3 regions of the Bacillus altaicus genome follow, and region 2 is predicted to be linked to each of the others. Evidence: predicted binding sites of a transcription regulator. Region 2 holds the regulator's gene; each other region holds the start of a gene.

Region 1 (7,183 bases), 460 kb from region 2:
TCAACACTTGAACGAGCTTTCGCCAATCTTTCTTAACGAAATAATTAAAATGATCATCTATAATTTCTTCCGCTAAACCATCTCTTCTTTGTAAGCGCTTCAATTGTATTGATAGACATTCCTGAATATTACGCGCACCTACCCCTGCTGGCTCTAACGATTGAACAAGCTCCACGGAACGGTCCACTACATCAATTGGCGCAGAAAGAAGCTCTGATAACTCTTCATTTGTTTCTTGTAAATAGCCATTTCCATCCATGTTCATAATAATGAAAGAAGCTGCTTTTCGCTCTTCTTCATCTATTTTATAATACTGTAGTTGATTTAATAAATGTTGCTGAATCGTTGTAGAATCCACACTGTAGATTTCCATTTGATTCTCGACTTGTTTGCGGGTACTTTTACTTGTGTTAGAGCTCTTTTTCTTCTCCCTCTCGAAACCACCTAACTCAATAAGGGGATTCTCTAACGATTGCTCATATAAAAACTCCGATAATTCTTGTACATTATACTGGAGCATTGTAATCGCTTGCCTTAACTCTTGTGTCATTGCCAAACGTAAGCTTTGTTCTTGTAAAAGACTTGCCTTCAAACTAATCTCCCCCTTGTTTCTATTGTACAATAAGTTTGGTAAAAGGAGAATCCTATCGCAGACACCCATTCCAAAATATTATTAATTTATATGTATTAATGAAATTTACATCTTACAACCGAAAAATGAATAATATTGAAAGAAAATAATAACGCATAAAAATTATTACCACATACTAATAGTAAATCTTATAACCAGATATAACAAGAGAGAAATAAAAAAGGTCCTAACTTACAAATGTAAGTTAGGACCTTTTGACGCGCCCAGAGGGATTCGAACCCCCGGCAGACGTGGTACCGGAAACCACCGCTCTATCCGACTGAGCTATGGGCGCATGATTATAAAACAGACTTCATTTTCTTCTCATAATAATAGCAATAAAACCCATCTAAATCAATAAAAATATCCCCTACTTCCTTTATACTCCATAGCAATATTTATATTAAATACATTCCTTCCCCTAAATTTTCCAAACATAAATTCACCCAAACCCACAAATTATAATCTTTGAATTGATATTCCAAAGGAGGCTTCATTCAATGACTGTAATTACAAAACTAAAGCAAACTGTTTCTGGATTAAAAAGTGCACAAGCTAGCTTAGAGGGATTCGCTCTTGATACGGATAACCAACAAGCAAAGCAACTCTTCCAAACAACTGCGCAGCAAACACAAACAATTATTGATTCTTTAAACCCACGTGTTGAAGAAGTCGAGCAAGAAGAACCACAATACACACAGCAATAACCAAAGGTGCCATTGTATCTAATGGTACACAATGCGAGAAAAAGGATGATATGCAATCATCCTTTTTCTCGCAAATTACATACTGCAATAGAAATGGAATGATTATAATGCGAAAACTCGGCCTCATAACCGCGTTATTTGTTCTTCTATTCGGTTCACTTACCGGATGCGATAACAGCCCGTTAGATAAAAAAGTAAAGAAAGAAGAAGCTAAAAGAACAGATGAAAAAAAGGGCCCTAAGTTAACAAAAATGAGTACAGAATCCTTTAATCAATCTATATCGCAAGACTCTAAGAAAAAGGCCCTCGCTATAGATGGCATTATAAAAGCTACCGCAGTTAATACCAATTTAGATCTTTACATAGCCGTCAAACCTGAACATCATGAAAGATTTGGTTTAAAGCCTTTACGAAGTAAATTAAAAAAGAAATTAAGTGATGAAAATCCTACTTTCGATATTCGTGTAAGTACAGACAAAAAGATTTTTATGCTCCTAGAAGAACTTGAAAACAAAATTAAGAACAAGAAAGTAAGTAAGGATGGTATTAAAGAACAATTGAAACTCATTCAATCAGAAATGGGATCTAATATTTAAGCTTTCTAAAAGAAAAGGAAGGATTGTCATGTCTAGTAAAGATAAAAACTTAACTCCTGTACAACAGGAATATAAAAAATTCGCGCAAGAACGAGAACCGAAGCGTCCAGTCTTAAAAAATTGTATAAAAGCTTTTTTCGTTGGTGGTTTCATTTGCTTCATCGGGCAGCTTATTTCTACTTTTTACATCACGTATTTTGATTTCACTGAGCGCTCAGCAGGGAATCCGACAGTAGCAACTCTAATTTTCATTTCCATGTTACTAACTGGATTCGGTATATACGATCGCTTTGGACAATTTGCTGGGGCTGGCACAGCGGTACCAGTTACCGGTTTTGGTAATTCTGTTATCGCAGCATGCATTGAACACCGAACGGAAGGGTTCGTCCTAGGTGTTGGCGGTAACATGTTTAAATTGGCTGGCTCTGTTATTTTGTTTGGTGTATTTTCCGCTTTCGTCATCGCACTTATTAAAACGATTCTCGTTCAATGGGGAGGGCTATAAATGTTACAAGGACACCGAACATGGATATTTGAAAACAAACCAGTCATTATCTCAACCGGGGTAGTCGGTGGACCATTTGAAGCGAAAGGTAATATCCCTGAAGACTTCGACACCCTCCATGAAGATTTATGGCTTGGACAAGATTCTTACGAAAAGGCTCACAAAATTTTATTTGAAGAAGCTTGTAGCCGTGCTACAGAGAAAGCAAAACTTCGGAAAGACGATATTCAATTCGTACTCGCAGGAGATTTAATTAATCAAATAACCCCAACGAGCTTTGCATGTCGTACACTCGGAACACCTTATCTTGGATTATTTGGAGCTTGCTCTACTTCTATGGAAGGATTAGCGCTCGGCGCAAGTATTGTAAATGCAAAAGGCGCAAAATATTTATTAACTGGAGCATCAAGCCATAACGCTGCCGTGGAAAAACAATTCCGTTACCCAACTGAATATGGTGGACAAAAGCCCCCTACAGCGCAGTGGACAGTGACCGGTGCAGGTGCAGCAATTTTAAGTGATACAGGAAATGGTCCAAGAGTAACTTCCGCCACAATTGGGCGAGTTGTTGACATGGGTTTAACAGATCCGTTTAATATGGGCGGTGCGATGGCCCCAGCTGCTGTCGATACGATTGAAGCCCATTTACGCGAACGACAAATCGACGCCTCTTATTACGACTTAATCGTAACAGGTGACCTTGGACATGTAGGACGCGAAATCGCTTACGACCTACTACATAAACACGGTACAAAAGTAAAGAGCGAACAATTCCAAGATTGCGGAATCATCATTTATAGAGAAGGTCAACCTGTCATAGCTGGCGGAAGTGGTCCTGGGTGTTCTGCAACAGTCGTGTACGGACATTTATTAAATAGAATGAAAAAGGGAGAATTCAAAAAGATGCTAGTTGTTGCAACAGGTGCTTTACTATCTCCACTTACATTCCAACAAGAAGAAACAATTCCATGTATCGCTCATGCTGTATCGATCGAATTTGGAGGTGCAACACAATGATTTTTTTCTGGGCTTTTGTTATTGGTGGCCTTATATGTGTAATTGGTCAACTTATGTTTGATGTGGGTAAACTTACTCCTGCCCATACAATGGCAACACTCGTTGTTGTTGGGGCTATATTAGATGGATTCAATCTATATGAACCATTAATTGATTTTGCGGGTGCAGGAGCAACTGTACCAATTACAAGTTTCGGTAACGCCCTCGTTCACGGCGCTATGGAAGAAGCTGCAAAACATGGAATTGTCGGCGTTATTACCGGTATGTTTAAAGTAACAAGCGCTGGTATTTCTGCTGCTATCATTTTTGGATTCATCGGAGCATTGCTATTTAAACCGAAAGGATAAGAGGTGTTTTCATGACTGTTATCGCTAGTGTAAAAACATGCCTCGCTAGTTTAAGGGGGGCTCAAGCAAGCTTAAGTTCCCTTTCGCTAAATTCAGAAGACGAAGAAACAAAACGCGTCTTTCACGAATGCATGTTAGAAATGGACAGCGTCATCGCTGATTTAAAGGATAGAGTTTCATTATTAGAACGTGAAGAACCTCAATATAAAGGGTTTTAAGCAGACTGGAGGAAATTACTATGTCTCATCTACCCGAATGGTCACTTGTCATTCTCCGTTCTGTATTCATATTAATTCTTTTATTCGCTATTACAAAATGGCTTGGAAAAAGACAAATCTCCCAACTTTCCTTTTTCGAATACATAGCTGGAATGACGATTGGTGACATTGCTGCCCAAGTATCTACAGGGCTAGATCAAAAGTTTTTCCATGGTGTATTTGCTATACTTATTTTCGCTTCGGTACCTTTTTTCGTAGGAATTCTTTCCTTAAAAAATAAAGCCGCGAGAGATTTCTTTGAAGGAAAGTCTACAGTTTTAATAAAGGATGGCAAAGTACTTGAGGATAATTTAAAGAAAGAAAAATATACAAGTGATGAGTTACTTGAACTTCTTAGAGGAAATGGTGCATTCAGTATAGCTGAAGTCGAATTCGCTGTCTTAGAACCGAGCGGAGAATTAAATGTATTATTAAAGAAAGATTCTCAGCCACTTACAGCAAAAGACATCGGTTTAAAAGTACCGAACGAGAAGGAACCACAAACTGTTATTATGGATGGAAATGTACTAGATGAACCTCTTTCTGCAAGCGGGCACAACCGCGCTTGGTTACATTCTGAATTAGAAAAACTCGGCGTTGTCATTGAAAATGTGTTTCTCGGTCAAGTTGATTCATACGGACAACTTACTATCGACATTTATAATGATAAACTCCAAATGCCTTCTCCTCAAAACAAACCTTTACTATTGGCATCTTTAAAAAAATGCCATGCTGATCTTGAACTATTTTCTTTAGAAACAAAATCGAAATCAGCAAGTGAAATGTATAGTAAAAACGCGAAACAAGTCGAAACAATTTTAAATAAAGTAACCTATCTTTTAAAAGAATAAATACCGAAAGAACGCTTCAGTAAAAAGGCGTTCTTTTGCCCTTTCTACACCTTTAATCACGTTTAAATTTATGTAATTCGGTTATGATGTTGAAGATACATAAGCAGGGAATTTTAAAAACATAGCGAATAAATCATGATACAACTACATATTTTTTTGATTTAAAGTGGTTTCGTTTGACCTTTATTGACCATAATTGTATTATAAACTAATAAAGCTTTCAAAGGAGGAAATAACAGATGAATTTAATTCCTACAGTAATTGAACAAACAAATCGTGGAGAACGCGCTTACGATATTTACTCTCGACTATTAAAGGACCGCATCATTATGCTTGGTAGCGCAATTGATGACAACGTAGCAAACTCAATCGTTTCCCAGCTTTTATTCTTGGAATCTCAAGATCCAGAAAAAGATATTCACATCTATATCAACAGCCCTGGTGGTTCTATCACAGCTGGTATGGCAATTTACGATACAATGCAGTTTATTAAACCACAAGTATCAACAATCTGTATCGGTATGGCTGCATCTATGGGTGCATTCTTACTTGCAGCAGGTGAAAAAGGAAAACGTTTCGCTCTTCCTAACAGTGAAGTAATGATTCACCAACCACTTGGCGGTGCACAAGGTCAAGCGACTGAAATCGAAATCGCTGCAAAACGCATCCTATTCTTACGTGAAAAATTAAACCAAATTCTTGCTGACCGCACAGGTCAACCACTTGAAGTTCTACAACGCGACACAGACCGCGACAACTTCATGACAGCAGAAAGAGCTCTAGAATACGGCTTAATTGATAAGATCTTTACAAGTCGTTAATAAATTAAAAGCGGAAGCGGCTCGTTCAGAATCGCAGGGCGCCTAAGCCCCTGATTCCGAGGCGCTTTTTGCCTCGAATGAAGGGGCGAAACGACCGGAGATTCTAGCCACTGGAGCTGGATATAATTAAAAGCAGAAGCGGCTCATTCAGAATGAGAGGGGGATGGAGCTTCTGACAAAGAGTTGCTTTTTACCTCGACGGAAGAAGCGAAGCCACCGATCATTCTAGCCGCCGGAGCTGGATATAACTAAAAGCGAAGGCGCCCTATTACAGGGCGCTTTTTTATTATCATGTATTCTCCCTCCGCATACCCCATCCGGTATCCACCTGAATATATCGACGATTTTTCAAATATATCGACCGTAACTCAAATTTTATCGGCGATTATTTTAATATATCGACGTTTCGACACAACATATCGACTTACCGACAAGCGCGAACTAGCTACATACCCCACCGATCATTCGTTACCCCACACCAGCCAAGCTGCTCACAAACAACAGAATAAAAAAAGCTATCGCACATTCGCGATAGCCTTTATTGTACATATGCAGCTAATGCTTCCAAAGCCTCTTCTGCATCTGAACCTTCTGTTGTGATTGTAATCATGCTACCAGTTCCGATCGCTAAGCTCATAATCCCCATTATGCTCTTTGCATTAACTGTCTTTCCATCTTTCTCAATGAAAATATCAGAATGAAAGCGATTTGCCTCTTGTACAAACAACGCAGCCGGACGTGCTTGTAAACCGTTTTTTAATGCAACTTTAACCACTTTTTGAACCACAGCTCCATTTCCCCTTTAACCTCTTATTTTTTTGCTACCGTTTCCCCCGCGCGTAATTTCTCTGCAATTCCATCGATTTTACGCAAACGATGATTAATACCCGATTTACTAATTTTCCCCCCGGATACCATCTCACCTAACTCTTTCAATGTTACATCTTGATAATCTCTTCGTAACTGTGCAATTTCTCTTAATTTATCTGGCAAAATATCAAGCCCAACGGTCTCATCAATATAGCGGATGTTCTCAATTTGCCTTAGCGCTGCACCAATTGTTTTATTTAAATTAGCTGTTTCGCAGTTAACTAAACGATTTACCGAATTACGCATATCGCGAACAATTCGAATATCTTCAAATCTTAAAAGTGCATTATGGGCACCTATAATATTTAAAAACTCTGTAATTTTCTCAGCTTCTTTCAAATACGTAATGTACCCTTTTCTTCTTTCCAACGTCTTACTATTTAAATCAAATCCGTTCATCAGTTCACATATAGAATCATTATGTTCCTTATATAACGAAAAGATCTCTAAATGATAAGATGATGTTTCTGGGTTATTTACCGAACCACCTGCTAAAAATGCACCGCGTAAATACGATCGTTTACAACATTTCTTCTCGATTAATTCCTGCGATATATTTCGAATAAACGAAAAGTCATCTC
Region 2 (7,183 bases):
ACGATAATTTCATCAATACGGTTTAAGAATTCTGGACGAAATGCTTTTTTCAATTCATCCATTACTTTACCTTTCATATCTGAATAATCGCGGCTCTCATCTTGTACGTTAAATCCAAGATGTTTATTACGTTTTAATGCGTCTGCACCAACATTAGACGTCATAATAACAATTGTATTACGGAAATCAACTGTACGTCCTTTAGAATCTGTTAAACGGCCATCTTCTAATACTTGTAGTAAAATATTAAACACGTCAGGATGAGCTTTCTCTACTTCATCTAATAAGACAACTGAATATGGCTTACGACGAACTTTCTCTGTTAATTGTCCACCTTCTTCATATCCAACATATCCTGGAGGAGATCCAACTAAACGAGAGGTAGAATGCTTTTCCATGTACTCAGACATATCAATGCGGATCATTGCATCCTCATCACCGAACATAGATTCCGCTAACGCCCTCGCTAGTTCTGTTTTACCTACACCAGTCGGTCCTAGGAAAATAAATGAGCCAATTGGACGTTTCGGATCTTTTAATCCCGCTCTCGCACGACGAACAGCTTTTGCCACAGCTACAACTGCTTCATCCTGCCCAATTAAACGATCATGTAAAATTGATTCCAAGTTTAATAATTTATCTGTCTCTGTTTGTGCAAGTTTAGAAACTGGAATACGTGTCCATGTGGAAACGACATTTGCAATATCTTCTACTGTTACTTCTGAGTTTTCTTGTCCTTGTTTCTCTTTCCACTGACGCTTTGTATCTTCTAACTTTTCACGTAAACGTTGTTCCATATCACGTAAGGAAGCAGCTTTTTCAAATTCTTGGCTTTGTACAGCCGCATCTTTTTCTTTTCTAATTTCCTCAAGCTTCACTTCAAGCTCTTTTAAGTTTGGTGGTGTTGTATAAGAACGTAAGCGTACTTTTGATGCAGCCTCATCAATTAAATCGATTGCTTTATCAGGTAAAAAACGGTCTGTAATGTAACGATCTGAAAGTTTTACAGCCGCATCGATTGCATCATCTGTAATAGATACGCGGTGATGCGCCTCATAACGGTCACGTAAACCTTTTAAAATTTGAACTGATTCTTCTAAGTTTGGTTCATCAACATGAATTGGTTGGAAACGTCTTTCTAATGCCGCATCCTTTTCAATATATTTACGATATTCGTCTAAAGTTGTTGCACCAATACATTGTAATTCACCGCGTGCTAAAGATGGTTTTAAAATATTCGATGCATCAATTGCACCTTCTGCCCCTCCTGCACCAATTAATGTATGAAGCTCATCAATAAATAGAATGATGTTACCAGCTTGGCGAATCTCATCCATCACTTTCTTTAAACGATCCTCAAATTCACCACGATATTTTGTTCCAGCAACAACTGTACCCATATCTAATGTCATAACACGCTTATCTCTTAAAGTTTCAGGAACTTCATTATTTACAATTTGCTGTGCTAATCCTTCCGCAATTGCTGTCTTACCTACACCAGGTTCTCCAATTAATACTGGATTGTTTTTTGTTCTACGGCTTAACACTTCAATTACACGTTGAATTTCTTTACCACGTCCAATAACAGGATCTAAACGATTTTCACGTGCAACAACTGTTAAATCACGTGCTAGACTGTCAAGTGTAGGTGTATTCGCATTTGTTGATGAACCACCTTGGTGACCTGAACTAGCTTCATTACTTCCAAGGAGTTGTAACACTTGTTGTCTTGCTTTGTTTAGGCTTACACCTAAATTATTTAAAACACGTGCTGCTACACCTTCACCTTCACGGATTAAACCAAGTAAAATATGTTCTGTTCCAACGTAGGAATGGCCCAATTTACGAGCTTCGTCCATAGACAACTCAATAACTTTTTTAGCACGAGGTGTGTAATGTACTGTTTGAGAAGCTTCCGTTCCACGTCCAATTAATGCTTCTACCTCTTTTTGAACTTTCTCTGGACTTAATCCAAGAGCAATTAACGCTTTTGCTGCAATTCCTTCACCTTCGCGTACAAGCCCAAGTAAAATATGTTCTGTTCCAATATTATTATGCCCAATGCGAATTGCTTCCTCTTGAGATAAAGCTAATACTTTCTGTGCTCGTTCTGTAAATCTTCCAAACATCATAGAAATCGCCTCCTACTTGCGCTTAATTTTGTTCAATTCGTAATCGCTCACGGATTAAGGTTGCTCTTCGATAATCTCTTTCTTCTGGTCCTAGAGGTCCTCCTGCATATTGTTGCAAAATGCCTGGCTGAGTAAGAACCATTAACTCAGTTAAAATATTTCTCGATATACCTTGTATATATCCTAAGTCAATACCAAGTCGTACATCTGATAAGCAAGTGGCTGCTTCTGCAGATTGAATTAAACGACTGTTAGCTAGTATTCCGTAAGAACGATATACTTTATCTTCAAGCTCAATACTTGAATTTTGTACAATTAATTCTCTAGCCATTTTTTCTTGATGGATGATTTGTTGAATGACACTCTTTAAATCTGCAATAATATCTTCTTCTGATTTCCCTAGTGTCATTTGATTTGACACTTGAAATATATTACCTAACGCTTCGCTACCTTCACCGTATATTCCTCTTACTACTAACCCTAATTTTTGAATTACTTGTATAATACGGTTAATTCTTTTCGTTAAAACCAGTCCCGGCAAATGAATCATTACCGAAGCCCTTAATCCTGTACCGACGTTAGTGGGGCAACTCGTAATATATCCAAGCGATTCATCAAAAGCATATTCAACCTGTTCCTCGATCCAGTTATCTATTTGATTGGCACTTTGAAGCGCCTCTGATAACTGTAAACCTGAAAATAGGCACTGAATCCTAACATGATCCTCTTCATTAAGCATGATACTTATATGTTCACTTTCTGATAGTAGGCATGCTCCGTATTCTGTTCCTGCAAGATTCGGACTAATTAAATGCTTCTCAACTAAAACTCTCCTTTGGAGAGGATTTAATTCATTCATTTTTAATAGTTCAAACTCCCCAAAAGGTTCTACAGGTTTATTTATAAACTTCTTCTTAAATAACTCATGAATCTGTTTAGCTTCTTCCTCGTTTTGCATAGTAGAGAATTGATATTTTTTAAAATTACGAGCCAAACGAATTCGACTACTTAAAACAATATCAGAATCAGGGCCATCCCCCTTCATCCATGGACTAATCGCTTCATTCATGATTCTGTCCAGTGACATAGAACTATTCCCCCTCTCTATGCTCACTAAGCTGATTTACAAGACATCGAATTTTATCTCGTACTTCAGCCGCTTTCTCAAATTCCTCTTTCTGTACATATTGTTTCAGATTGAGTTTTAGTTCATCTAATTCTTTCTTTAAGTAGATATTTCCTTCTATACGTTCAGGAATTTTTCCACAATGATCTGTATGCCCACCGTGAAGACGTTTTAACAATGGTTTTAAATGCCCCTTAAATGTATCGTAACAAGAAGCACATCCAAAGCGTCCCACTTTTGTAAATTGTTCATATGTCATCTTACAATTTGGACATCTTGATATATTTGTATTTGAAAATGCATCTTGCCCTTCTTCAAACATTGCTGGTTCACCATGCAATAATCCGGCTAATAGGTCATGGAATGAAAAATTAGACTGCGGTGATTGAAAGAAAGACGTATAGCCACTTTGTTCTGCACATTGCTCGCAAAGATGAACTTCCGCCTTTTTTTCGTTGATTACTTTTGTATAATGTAAAGTTGCTGGTCTTATATTACAGTTTTGACAAGTCATCGCTATCCCCCACCTTTACAACAGGAACGATCTATCTCATGATACTTTTCATACATTACTAGATTGTTCTCTTTCCTTAATCCATTTAGTAAAAGCACATGTCATCTTTCAAAATTCCTACAATATTAAACTGCATTATCTTAGTTATCATTCTTAACAAAAGTTATATTTATTTATATTTCAGTGTTCTTAACATTGCGCATAATATTCGAGCCCTAAGTTCATCTCGAGAAGGAACATCCATTAATAATACAGAACGATCTAGTACGCTTAACATAAGTTTAGCTTCACGATTTGTTATAATACCCTCTTCTATTAAACGTATAATCATGCTTTCTGCATTTCCTTGTGCAACGCTATGATCAATCATATGAAGCATTTGATCAATAATGTCTATATCATCATGCAGTTTGACTTTTATAATGCGAATGTAACCTCCTCCACCTCGTTTACTTTCTACTACGAATCCTCTTTCTAACGTAAAACGGGTATTGATTACATAGTTGATTTGAGACGGCACACAATCGAATCGATCAGCGACCTCATTCCTCTTGATTTCAATCGCATTATTATTGCTTAAGTCAATAACTTGCTTTAGATATTTCTCAATGATATCAGATATATTTCTCATTTATCCGCCACCTTTATTGACTTTGACTATCTTTGACTTTAATTATATACGTATTAAAAAAATTTGCAACTCTTTTGCTTATTCACTATCCTAGCCACATTTCCCTGTCTTTAATCAAAAGGACGATTCTTTAAGTAAATGATTTTTTAAATTACTATGAATTATAAAAGAAACACGAAAAAACACGAGTCAAATGACTCGTGTTTTAGTTGCTTGGCGACGTCCTACTCTCACAGGGACAAGGTCCCAACTACCATCGGCGCTAGAGAGCTTAACTTCCGTGTTCGGTATGGGAACGGGTGTGACCTCTCTGCCATCATCACCAAACTATTGAAGGTATATTCCTTCAAAACTAGATAACATTTGCTTCATATTATATGGTTAAGTCCTCGATCTATTAGTATTCGTCAGCTCCACATGTCACCATGCTTCCACCTCGAACCTATCAACCTGATCATCTTTCAGGGATCTTACTAGCTTACGCTATGGGAAATCTCATCTTGAGGGGGGCTTCATGCTTAGATGCTTTCAGCACTTATCCCTTCCGCACATAGCTACCCAGCTATGCCCTTGGCAGAACAACTGGTACACCAGCGGTGCGTCCATCCCGGTCCTCTCGTACTAAGGACAGCTCCTCTCAAATTTCCTGCGCCCACGACGGATAGGGACCGAACTGTCTCACGACGTTCTGAACCCAGCTCGCGTACCGCTTTAATGGGCGAACAGCCCAACCCTTGGGACCGACTACAGCCCCAGGATGCGATGAGCCGACATCGAGGTGCCAAACCTCCCCGTCGATGTGGACTCTTGGGGGAGATAAGCCTGTTATCCCCGGGGTAGCTTTTATCCGTTGAGCGATGGCCCTTCCATGCGGAACCACCGAATCACTAAGCCCGACTTTCGTCCCTGCTCGACTTGTAGGTCTCGCAGTCAAGCTCCCTTATGCCTTTGCACTCTACGAATGATTTCCAACCATTCTGAGGGAACCTTTGGGCGCCTCCGTTACACTTTAGGAGGCGACCGCCCCAGTCAAACTGCCCACCTGACACTGTCTCCCGGGTCGATAAGACCCGTAGGTTAGAATTTCAATACAGTCAGGGCGGTATCCCACCAGCGCCTCCACCGAAGCTAGCGCTCCGGTTTCAATGGCTCCCGCCTATCCTGTACAAACTGTACCAAAATTCAATATCAGGCTACAGTAAAGCTCCACGGGGTCTTTCCGTCCTGTCGCGGGTAACCTGCATCTTCACAGGTACTATAATTTCACCGAGTCTCTGGTTGAGACAGTGCCCAAATCGTTACACCTTTCGTGCGGGTCGGAACTTACCCGACAAGGAATTTCGCTACCTTAGGACCGTTATAGTTACGGCCGCCGTTTACTGGGGCTTCAGTTCAGAGCTTCGCTTACGCTAACCCCTCTCCTTAACCTTCCAGCACCGGGCAGGTGTCAGCCCCTATACTTCGCCTTACGGCTTCGCAGAGACCTGTGTTTTTGCTAAACAGTCGCTTGGGCCTATTCACTGCGGCTTTCCGTTAAGAAAGCACCCCTTCTCCCGAAGTTACGGGGTCATTTTGCCGAGTTCCTTAACCAGAGTTCTCTCGCACACCTTAGGATTCTCTCCTCGCCTACCTGTGTCGGTTTGCGGTACAGGCACCTTTTATCTCGCTAGAAGCTTTTCTTGGCAGCGGGGAATCAAAGACTTCGCTCCATAAGGAGCTTCCCCATCACAGCTCAGCCTTCACGATAAGCGGATTTGCCTACTTATCAGCCTAACTGCTTGGACGTGCACAACCAATCGCACGCTTCTTCTATCCTTCTGCGTCCCTCCATTGCTCAAACGATAAAGAGGTGGTACAGGAATATCAACCTGTTGTCCATCGCCTACGCCTGTCGGCCTCGGCTTAGGTCCTGACTAACCCTGAGCGGACGAGCCTTCCTCAGGAAACCTTAGGCATTCGGTGGACGGGATTCTCACCCGTCTTTCGCTACTCATACCGGCATTCTCACTTCTAAGCGCTCCACCAGTCCTTCCGGTCTGACTTCACTGCACTTAGAACGCTCCCCTACCACTGATACCATTGGTATCAATTCGCAGCTTCGGTGGTGTATTTAGCCCCGGTACATTTTCGGCGCAGAGTCACTCGACTAGTGAGCTATTACGCACTCTTTAAATGGTGGCTGCTTCTGAGCCAACATCCTAGTTGTCTAAGCAACTCCACATCCTTTTCCACTTAATACACACTTTGGGACCTTAGCTGGCAATCTGGGCTGTTTCCCTCTTGACTACGGATCTTATCACTCGCAGTCTGACTCCTAAGGATAAGTCATTGGCATTCGGAGTTTGACTGAATTCGGTAATCCGATGAGGACCCCTAGTTCAATCAGTGCTCTACCTCCAAGACTCTTACACTTAAGGCTAGCCCTAAAGCTATTTCGGGGAGAACCAGCTATCTCCAGGTTCGATTGGAATTTCTCCGCTACCCACACCTCATCCCCGCACTTTTCAACGTGCGTGGGTTCGGGCCTCCATTCAGTGTTACCTGAACTTCACCCTGGACATGGGTAGATCACCTGGTTTCGGGTCTACGACCACGTACTAAACGCCCTATTCAGACTCGCTTTCGCTGCGGCTCCGCCTCTTCAGCTTAACCTCGCACGGGATCGTAACTCGCCGGTTCATTCTACAAAAGGCACGCCATCACCCATTAACGGGCTCTGACTATTTGTAGGCACACGGTTTCAGGATCTCTTTCACTCCCCTTCCGGGGTGCTTTTCACC
Region 3 (7,183 bases), 1.0 Mb from region 2:
ACGTTCCGTAATACTCATTTTTCCCCCGCCTTATTTTCTAAACGTATAAAAGTACTCTTTTATAATGTATGAACAGAATGCAAATTTGCGTTGAAAAATCTACAAATATTTTTCTATATTCTTTTTTCAATTGTGTTACAATAAGGACAGATTGAACGAATAGAGGTGTAAAAGATGCGTTTCATTTGGGCATTAATTTGGTCGTTCGCGCTTGTACATATGATGAGCTACGTAATCGGCTCTATGACTGGCGGTACATACGATTTTAACCAAGCGTCTATTTTCTCAGTTGTTCTTGCGGTATTAGTATTAGCGATTGCAGCTGCGATTCCAAACGAGCCAGTAGAACAACACTAAAAAGAGTCCGGATTTTATCCGAACTCTTTTTTTACTTTACATGAACGACTAATTCGTTATTTTCAACATCGACCACTACGTGACTATTGTCCGTAATCGTTCCTGCAATTAATTCTCTCGCTAATTTCGTTTCAACTTGACGCTGTACGTATCGTTTTAACGGACGAGCTCCGTACAGCGGATCGAATCCAGCTTCTACAACAAATTCTTTTGCAGATTCCGTCAATTCTAATGATATGTGGCGATCTGCTAAACGCCCTTGTAATTCTTGTACAATCTTATCAACAATACCTTTAATTTCGTTCCTTGTAAGAGGTTTGAATAAAATAATTTCATCGACACGGTTTAAGAATTCTGGTCGGAAATGTCCTCTTAATTGTCCCATTACAAGTTCTCTTGATTCCTCTTTAATAGAACCATCTTCTTCTAGCCCTTCTAATAAGTGAGCAGATCCAATATTTGAAGTCATAATAATAACCGTATTTTTAAAGTCTACTGTACGTCCTTGTGAATCTGTAATGCGTCCATCGTCTAACATTTGTAATAAAATGTTGAATACTTCTGGATGTGCTTTTTCGATTTCATCTAACAAAATAACAGAATATGGTTTACGTCTTACCGCTTCTGTTAATTGTCCGCCTTCTTCATATCCAACATATCCGGGAGGCGCACCAATTAAGCGCGACACTGCGTGTTTCTCCATATACTCAGACATATCGATACGAATCATTTGCTCTTCACTGTCAAATAACGTTTGTGCTAGCGTTTTTGCAAGCTCAGTTTTACCAACACCTGTAGGGCCTAAGAAAATGAATGAACCAATTGGACGATTCGGATCTTTAATGCCAGCGCGCGCACGAAGAACTGCGTCTGATACAAGGCTTACCGCTTCCTCTTGACCGATAACACGCTCTGATAAAATTTGTTCAAGACGTAATAATTTCTCACGTTCACCTTCAACGAGTTTTGCGACAGGAATACCAGTCCACCTTGAAACAATGTCTGCAATTTCTTCTTCACTTACTTCCTCGCGTAATAAACGATTCTCTTGTTTATTATGTGCCCCCATCTCTTCCGCTTCTTTTAACTCTTTTTCGATAGCTGGAATTTTCCCGTGGCGAAGCTCAGCTGCTTTATTTAAATCGTAATTTCCTTCTGCTTCTTCTAACTCACGGCGCAAACGCTCTAAATGTTCACGTAAGTCACGCACTTTATGGATATCTTCTTTTTCCTTCTCCCATTTCGCTCTCATACTACTTGCAACTTCTTTTAAATCCGATAATTCACGTTGCAATGTTTTTAGGCGCTCTTGACTACCTAAGTCCTTTTCTTTCCCAAGAGCAGCTTCTTCAATTTCCAGCTGCATAATGCGGCGCGTTACTTCATCTAATTCTGTTGGCATAGAATCAATTTCTGTTCGAATTGTTGCACAAGCTTCATCAACAAGATCAATTGCTTTATCGGGCAAGAAACGATCTGAAATATATCGATCTGATAAAACAGATGCTGCTACAATCGCGCGGTCATGAATATTTACACCGTGATAAATTTCAAAACGCTCTTTTAAACCACGTAAAATGGAAATTGTATCCTCAACAGTTGGCTCTTCTGCTAATACTTGTTGGAAACGTCTTTCTAACGCTGGATCTTTCTCAATATATTTACGGTATTCATCTAATGTCGTTGCCCCGATACAATGCAGTTCACCACGCGCTAGCATTGGTTTTAACATATTTCCTGCATCCATCGCTCCTTCTGTTTTACCAGCGCCGACAATTGTATGAAGTTCATCAATGAATAATAAAATGCGGCCTTCACTCTTTTTAATTTCATTTAATACAGCTTGCAGGCGCTCTTCAAATTCACCGCGGAATTTTGCTCCGGCCACAAGTGCACTCATATCTAAAGCGAAAATTGTTCTATCTTTTAATCCTTCTGGGACATCTTTTTTCACAATACGCTGTGCTAATCCTTCAACGATTGCTGTTTTACCAACACCTGGTTCCCCGATTAAAACGGGATTATTTTTCGTTTTACGCGAAAGAATACGGATCACGCGGCGAATTTCACTATCTCTACCAATTACAGGATCAATTTTCCCCGCTCTTACTTCCGCCACTAAATCACGGCCGTATTTTTCTAACGCTTCATAAGTTGCTTCTGGATTTTGACTAGTCACTCTTTGATTCCCCCGAACTGTCATTAAAGACTGTAATAAGTTATCTTTCGTAATATGAAATTTTGTGAATACTTGATTTATATCGCCTTTTTCTTCAGAAAAAGCAAGTAATACATGTTCGACTGAAATGTAGTCATCTTGCAATTTCTCCGCTTCTTTTCCCGCTCTTACAAGCAGTTGTTGCAAAGCACCTGTTACATATAATTTCCCTGCCTCTACCCCGCTTCCAGTTACAGAAGTCTTTTTCTTAATTAAACTTTCTACACCTTGTTTTAACGCTTCTATATCGACATTCATTTTTTGAAAAATACGTACTGTTAATCCGTCTTGCTGCTCTAATAACGTAAGCAATAGATGAACAGTATCTACTTCTTGATGATGATGAGATACCGCTAAAGATTGAGCACTCATAATCGCTTCCTGTGTTTTCGTTGTCATTTGATTTAAGTCCATCTTTACAGCCCTCCAAATGTTTGACTTTCTTTGACCTTTGATTTGATTATACGCCAACTGACTTTTTTATACAATAATTTTGCTTATGTAGCTCAAACTTATTATTGGAAAAAGAAAAAAGTAACATTCATTTTCCTAATCAAAAAAGCCGCAATAACGATTGCGGCTTCTGTTACGGTTTTCTTTTATATGTCCACTGACGGTTATGATTTGCGTTCTCCGGAAACCTTTCCCCGGCAGTTAATTTCACCATTTGTGGATCTTTCACCATACTTCCCGTTTCACCAATTTCTACGTAAATGCCATCATTTGGCGCCTTTTGCCCTGAACGAAACCTGCGATTTTGTCCCATTTTCATTCTCCTTCCATGACGTCTTGCCTCATTAGTATATCCATTTTAAAAGAAAGCTTTTCTGTCATGTTTAGGAAACAGTACTACCGTTTATCCATGTACATATATATAATTACACAACCTTAAGCAGGAATTATTGGTATATTTGTTGAAAAAAAAGAAACCAACCTAAGTTTAGGCCAGTTCCAAAGGAGAGTCAAACATATACGAGAAGATTACATGTTCATTATAAGTCGCATCATTCAAACAATGTAACCCTTTTCACAAATTGTACATAATGAAAGAAACATTGTTTGAACTTTCTAAAAAGATATTGACTTTCTCCTGATTTCCAATGAGAAATAGTAGACACCACAGCGCTTCGCGACGTAAGATGAATATATAGTGAAACTTTCATCTACAGTAGTTTCACCCAGTCTAACCTCTTATTTCTGCATATTAAAAACGGAAATACAGATAGAATCAAAAAAAATATTATAAGAGGTGAAATTATGAACAAACAACATTTAATCGCTTTAGACTTAGACGGAACTTTATTAACAGACAACAAAATAATTTCTCCAAGAACGAAAAACACAATTGCAAAAGCAAAAGAACAAGGACATATTGTCGTTATTTCAACAGGGCGTCCATTCCGCGCTAGTTACGATTATTATAAAGAGCTTAGCCTTAACACACCAATCGTAAACTTTAATGGAGCTTACGTGCATCACCCTCTTGATTCAAGTTGGGGAACACATCACTCTCCTCTTGAACTTTCAACAGCACAAGAAATCGTCCGAGCTTGCTTTGATTTCGGCGTGAAAAATGTCTATGCTGAAGTCATCGATGATGTGTATGTCCGTGAAATTGATGAAGATAAAAAACATATTTTTGAATTCGGTTCTCCAAAGATTTTCACAGGAGATTTATTAAATACTTTAAACGACCATCCAACTTGCTTATTAATCGATGCACATGACGAGCACTCTGCTGCAATTCGCCAACATTTAACAGATATGCATGCTGAGGTCATCGACCATAGAAAATGGGGTGCACCTTGGCCAATTATTGAAATTGTAAAAAGCGGATTAAATAAAGCTGTCGGATTACAAAAAATTTCAGGCCATTATAATATTCCTAAAGAGCGAATTATCGCTTTTGGTGATGAGGATAACGACTTTGAAATGATCGAATTTGCTGGTCATGGAATCGCAATGGGTAATGCAATTCCTGAATTAAAATCACTCGCAAATCATACGACATTAACGAATGAAGAAGATGGTATCGCTCTATATTTAGAAGAGGTTCTTGGATTGTAATCTAAAAATTCCCTGCTTATAGTTTCTCCCAAACGCTCATACTATTATTAGACGCAAGAGTCAGCGCGTCAATTGTTTTCAGCTAAATAAAGGGGGTTTTTCGAATGGGTAAAAAGAACAAATCAAAACGTTTTATCCAGCAAGGAGCCGATGCTGTTATGAAGCATGATGCAAGATTCCCGTACAGAGGTACATTAGCTGAGGCAGAAAAAGCGAGAAGTAACTCTTCGTTTGGAGGGGTTTAATGGGAAACTTACTATTCCAACAAGCTAGAGACGCTGTTTCAAGTGCCGTTTCTTGTTCAAGTGGCGCTGAACAACAGGAACTCGTTTATAGAGCAAAAAACTCTTTGCACTCTGCTTATGCAAACTCTTCAACTGCTGAAAAAGTTCAGCTACGTGAAATGCAGGAGCAATTGCAAAACATTACGAATTCGCATTAAAAAAAGAGGACCAGCTTTGGTCCTCTTTAATCTTTTCGAAATAACCCAAACACTCCGACCGTTTGCAGTATATTTGTAAATGCACCTGGGTCCACTTGTTTAATAACCCTCTCTAATTCGTACAACTCGTAACGAGTAATAACAATCATTAACATTTCTTTATTTTCATTTGTATAAGCACCTGTTGCTGGTATAGTTGTAATCCCTCTCACTAAGCGAGAGTGAATCGCTTTTCGCACATCTGCCCCGTTCTTTGTAACAATTAATGCCGTAATCTTCACATGACGGGTATGAATCGCATCAATAATTCTCGTTGATACATACAAAGTAACCAAAGTATATAATGCCTTTTCCCATCCATACACATAGCCAGCAGCGATAATGATAAGTGCATTAAAGAAGAAAAAATACGTGCCGACAGGCTTATCTTTTATCTTTGATAAAATCATGGCAATAATATCTAGACCACCTGTAGAAGCCCCCCACTTTAAAGCAACCCCTACCCCAATCGCTGAAATAATACCACCAAAAATCGCATTCAATATGATATCGTCCGAAACCGCTCTAACTGGGATAATTTCTAAAAACAAAGTCATAAATATAACGCAAAGAAAACTAAAAAATGTAAAGGCCTTCCCAACCTTTTTCCACGCTAAAATAACGACAGGAATATTAAACAAACTAAACAATACCCCCGTAGATATATGAATAGATAAAAAGTCACCTAATATTTGTGACAATAATTGAGACAATCCAGCAAAACCACTCGCATATACTTTCGCTGGTGTTAAAAATAAATTCATTCCAATTGCATTTAATAAACCTGCAATAATTACAACGATTAGCTTCTTAATAAGTTCAGTATAATTCAGCTTCAAATCCATTTCTAATCCACCTCTAGTATTCATGAATGCACCGCTATACATAGTCTTTACGAAAAAGGAAATGATAAACATACAACGTTTAGAAATGGAGTTGATACATATGCCACATACGAGCGATAACGACAAAAAAGCACGCGATAATAATGCAAAGCGCACTCAAAAAAATGAACAAGAGCAAAAAAATATTCAGCAAGGAAAACGTGCATATTCTAAGAAAACCGATCACCTTTGATTACATCGTACATCAACGTTAATGTTGATGTACTTTTTTTACATTTTACAGGGAAAAAACATTAAAAATTCACTTCATGTTCACTTCTATATTCTACAATAGCGATAACATATTCAGATGAGGTGTTAGCATGAAAGGAAAAATCACATTCATTATCACTGCACTAATAAGTATATTAATGCTATCTGCTTGCGGACAAAAAAATGACTCGGCCACAATCGCTACAACAACAAAATCAACCATTACGAAGAGCGATTTCGAAAAACAATTGAAAGATCGATACGGAAAAGACACGCTATACGAAATGGTAGCACAAGATGTTATTACTAAAAAATATAAAGTATCTGATGATGCAGTAGATACAGAAGTAGAAAAAGCAAAAGATCAATATGGAGAACAATTCAAAGCAACACTAGAAAATAATCGTTTAAAAGATGAAGAAGATTTCAAAAATCAAATTAGATTCAAACTTTCATTAAATGAAGCGATTAAACAAAGCGTTACAGAAAAAGATGTGAAAGACCACTATAAACCAGAAATTAAAGCTAGCCATATTTTAGTAAGTGACGAAAATGAAGCGAAAGAAATAAAGAAGAAATTAGATACCGGCACTTCATTTGAAGAATTAGCAAAACAAGAATCTCAAGATATATTATCAAAAGATAATGGCGGAGACCTCGGATACTTCGGAGCAGGCAAAATGACACCTGAATTTGAAAAAGCTGCCTACAAATTAAAGGTTGGACAAATTAGCAATCCCGTTAAATCACCAAACGGCTATCACATTATTAAACTAACTGATAAAAAAGATTTAAAACCTTACGATGAAGTGAAAAACTCTATACGTAAAGACTTAGAAGCAGAACGTATTGCTGACCCTTCCTTCGGTCAAAAATTATTACAAGATGAATTAAAGAAGGCGAATATTAAAATAAACGATAATGATTTGAAAGATACATTTTCTCATCTTTTTGGGAAAGGGA

Evidence for each region. The regulator CtsR, encoded in region 2, represses protease genes until heat stress. The targets are predictions, from matches to a motif close to ATGGTCAATAAAGGTCAAACA.
Region 1: clpP (ATP-dependent Clp endopeptidase proteolytic subunit ClpP) is a predicted target of CtsR. The motif match lies at 5,085-5,105, and genes of this name have one in related genera.
Region 3: clpB (ATP-dependent chaperone ClpB) is a predicted target of CtsR. The motif match lies at 3,007-3,027, and genes of this name have one in related genera.

Annotation. Positions count from the first base shown of each region.
Region 1 covers NZ_CM143394.1:665,767-672,949, reverse strand. Annotated here, with positions in the region: gene rpoN (RNA polymerase factor sigma-54) at 1-592, opposite strand, end outside; tRNA gene ACE38F_RS03360 (tRNA-Arg) at 851-926, opposite strand; gene ACE38F_RS03355 (DUF1657 domain-containing protein) at 1,132-1,338, shown strand; gene ACE38F_RS03350 (YhcN/YlaJ family sporulation lipoprotein) at 1,446-1,934, shown strand; gene spoVAC (stage V sporulation protein AC) at 1,963-2,439, shown strand; gene spoVAD (stage V sporulation protein AD) at 2,440-3,456, shown strand; gene spoVAE (stage V sporulation protein AE) at 3,453-3,803, shown strand; gene ACE38F_RS03330 (DUF1657 domain-containing protein) at 3,815-4,021, shown strand; gene ACE38F_RS03325 (DUF421 domain-containing protein) at 4,042-4,911, shown strand; gene clpP (ATP-dependent Clp endopeptidase proteolytic subunit ClpP) at 5,151-5,732, shown strand; gene ACE38F_RS03315 (HPr family phosphocarrier protein) at 6,271-6,519, opposite strand; gene whiA (DNA-binding protein WhiA) at 6,543-7,183, opposite strand, start outside.
Region 2 covers NZ_CM143394.1:204,395-211,577, forward strand. Annotated here, with positions in the region: gene clpC (ATP-dependent protease ATP-binding subunit ClpC) at 1-2,132, opposite strand, end outside; gene ACE38F_RS01125 (protein arginine kinase) at 2,155-3,219, opposite strand; gene ACE38F_RS01130 (UvrB/UvrC motif-containing protein) at 3,224-3,772, opposite strand; gene ctsR (transcriptional regulator CtsR) at 3,942-4,403, opposite strand; rRNA gene rrf (5S ribosomal RNA) at 4,615-4,730, opposite strand; rRNA gene ACE38F_RS01145 (23S ribosomal RNA) at 4,781-7,183, opposite strand, start outside.
Region 3 covers NZ_CM143394.1:4,279,137-4,286,319, forward strand. Annotated here, with positions in the region: gene ACE38F_RS22140 (lipase family protein) at 1-18, opposite strand, end outside; gene ACE38F_RS22145 (YjzD family protein) at 175-357, shown strand; gene clpB (ATP-dependent chaperone ClpB) at 389-2,989, opposite strand; gene ACE38F_RS22155 (YjzC family protein) at 3,162-3,341, opposite strand; gene ACE38F_RS22160 (Cof-type HAD-IIB family hydrolase) at 3,833-4,642, shown strand; gene ACE38F_RS22165 (hypothetical protein) at 4,747-4,887, shown strand; gene ACE38F_RS22170 (DUF3813 domain-containing protein) at 4,887-5,084, shown strand; gene ACE38F_RS22175 (YitT family protein) at 5,111-5,968, opposite strand; gene ACE38F_RS22180 (DUF3941 domain-containing protein) at 6,069-6,200, shown strand; gene prsA (peptidylprolyl isomerase PrsA) at 6,331-7,183, shown strand, end outside.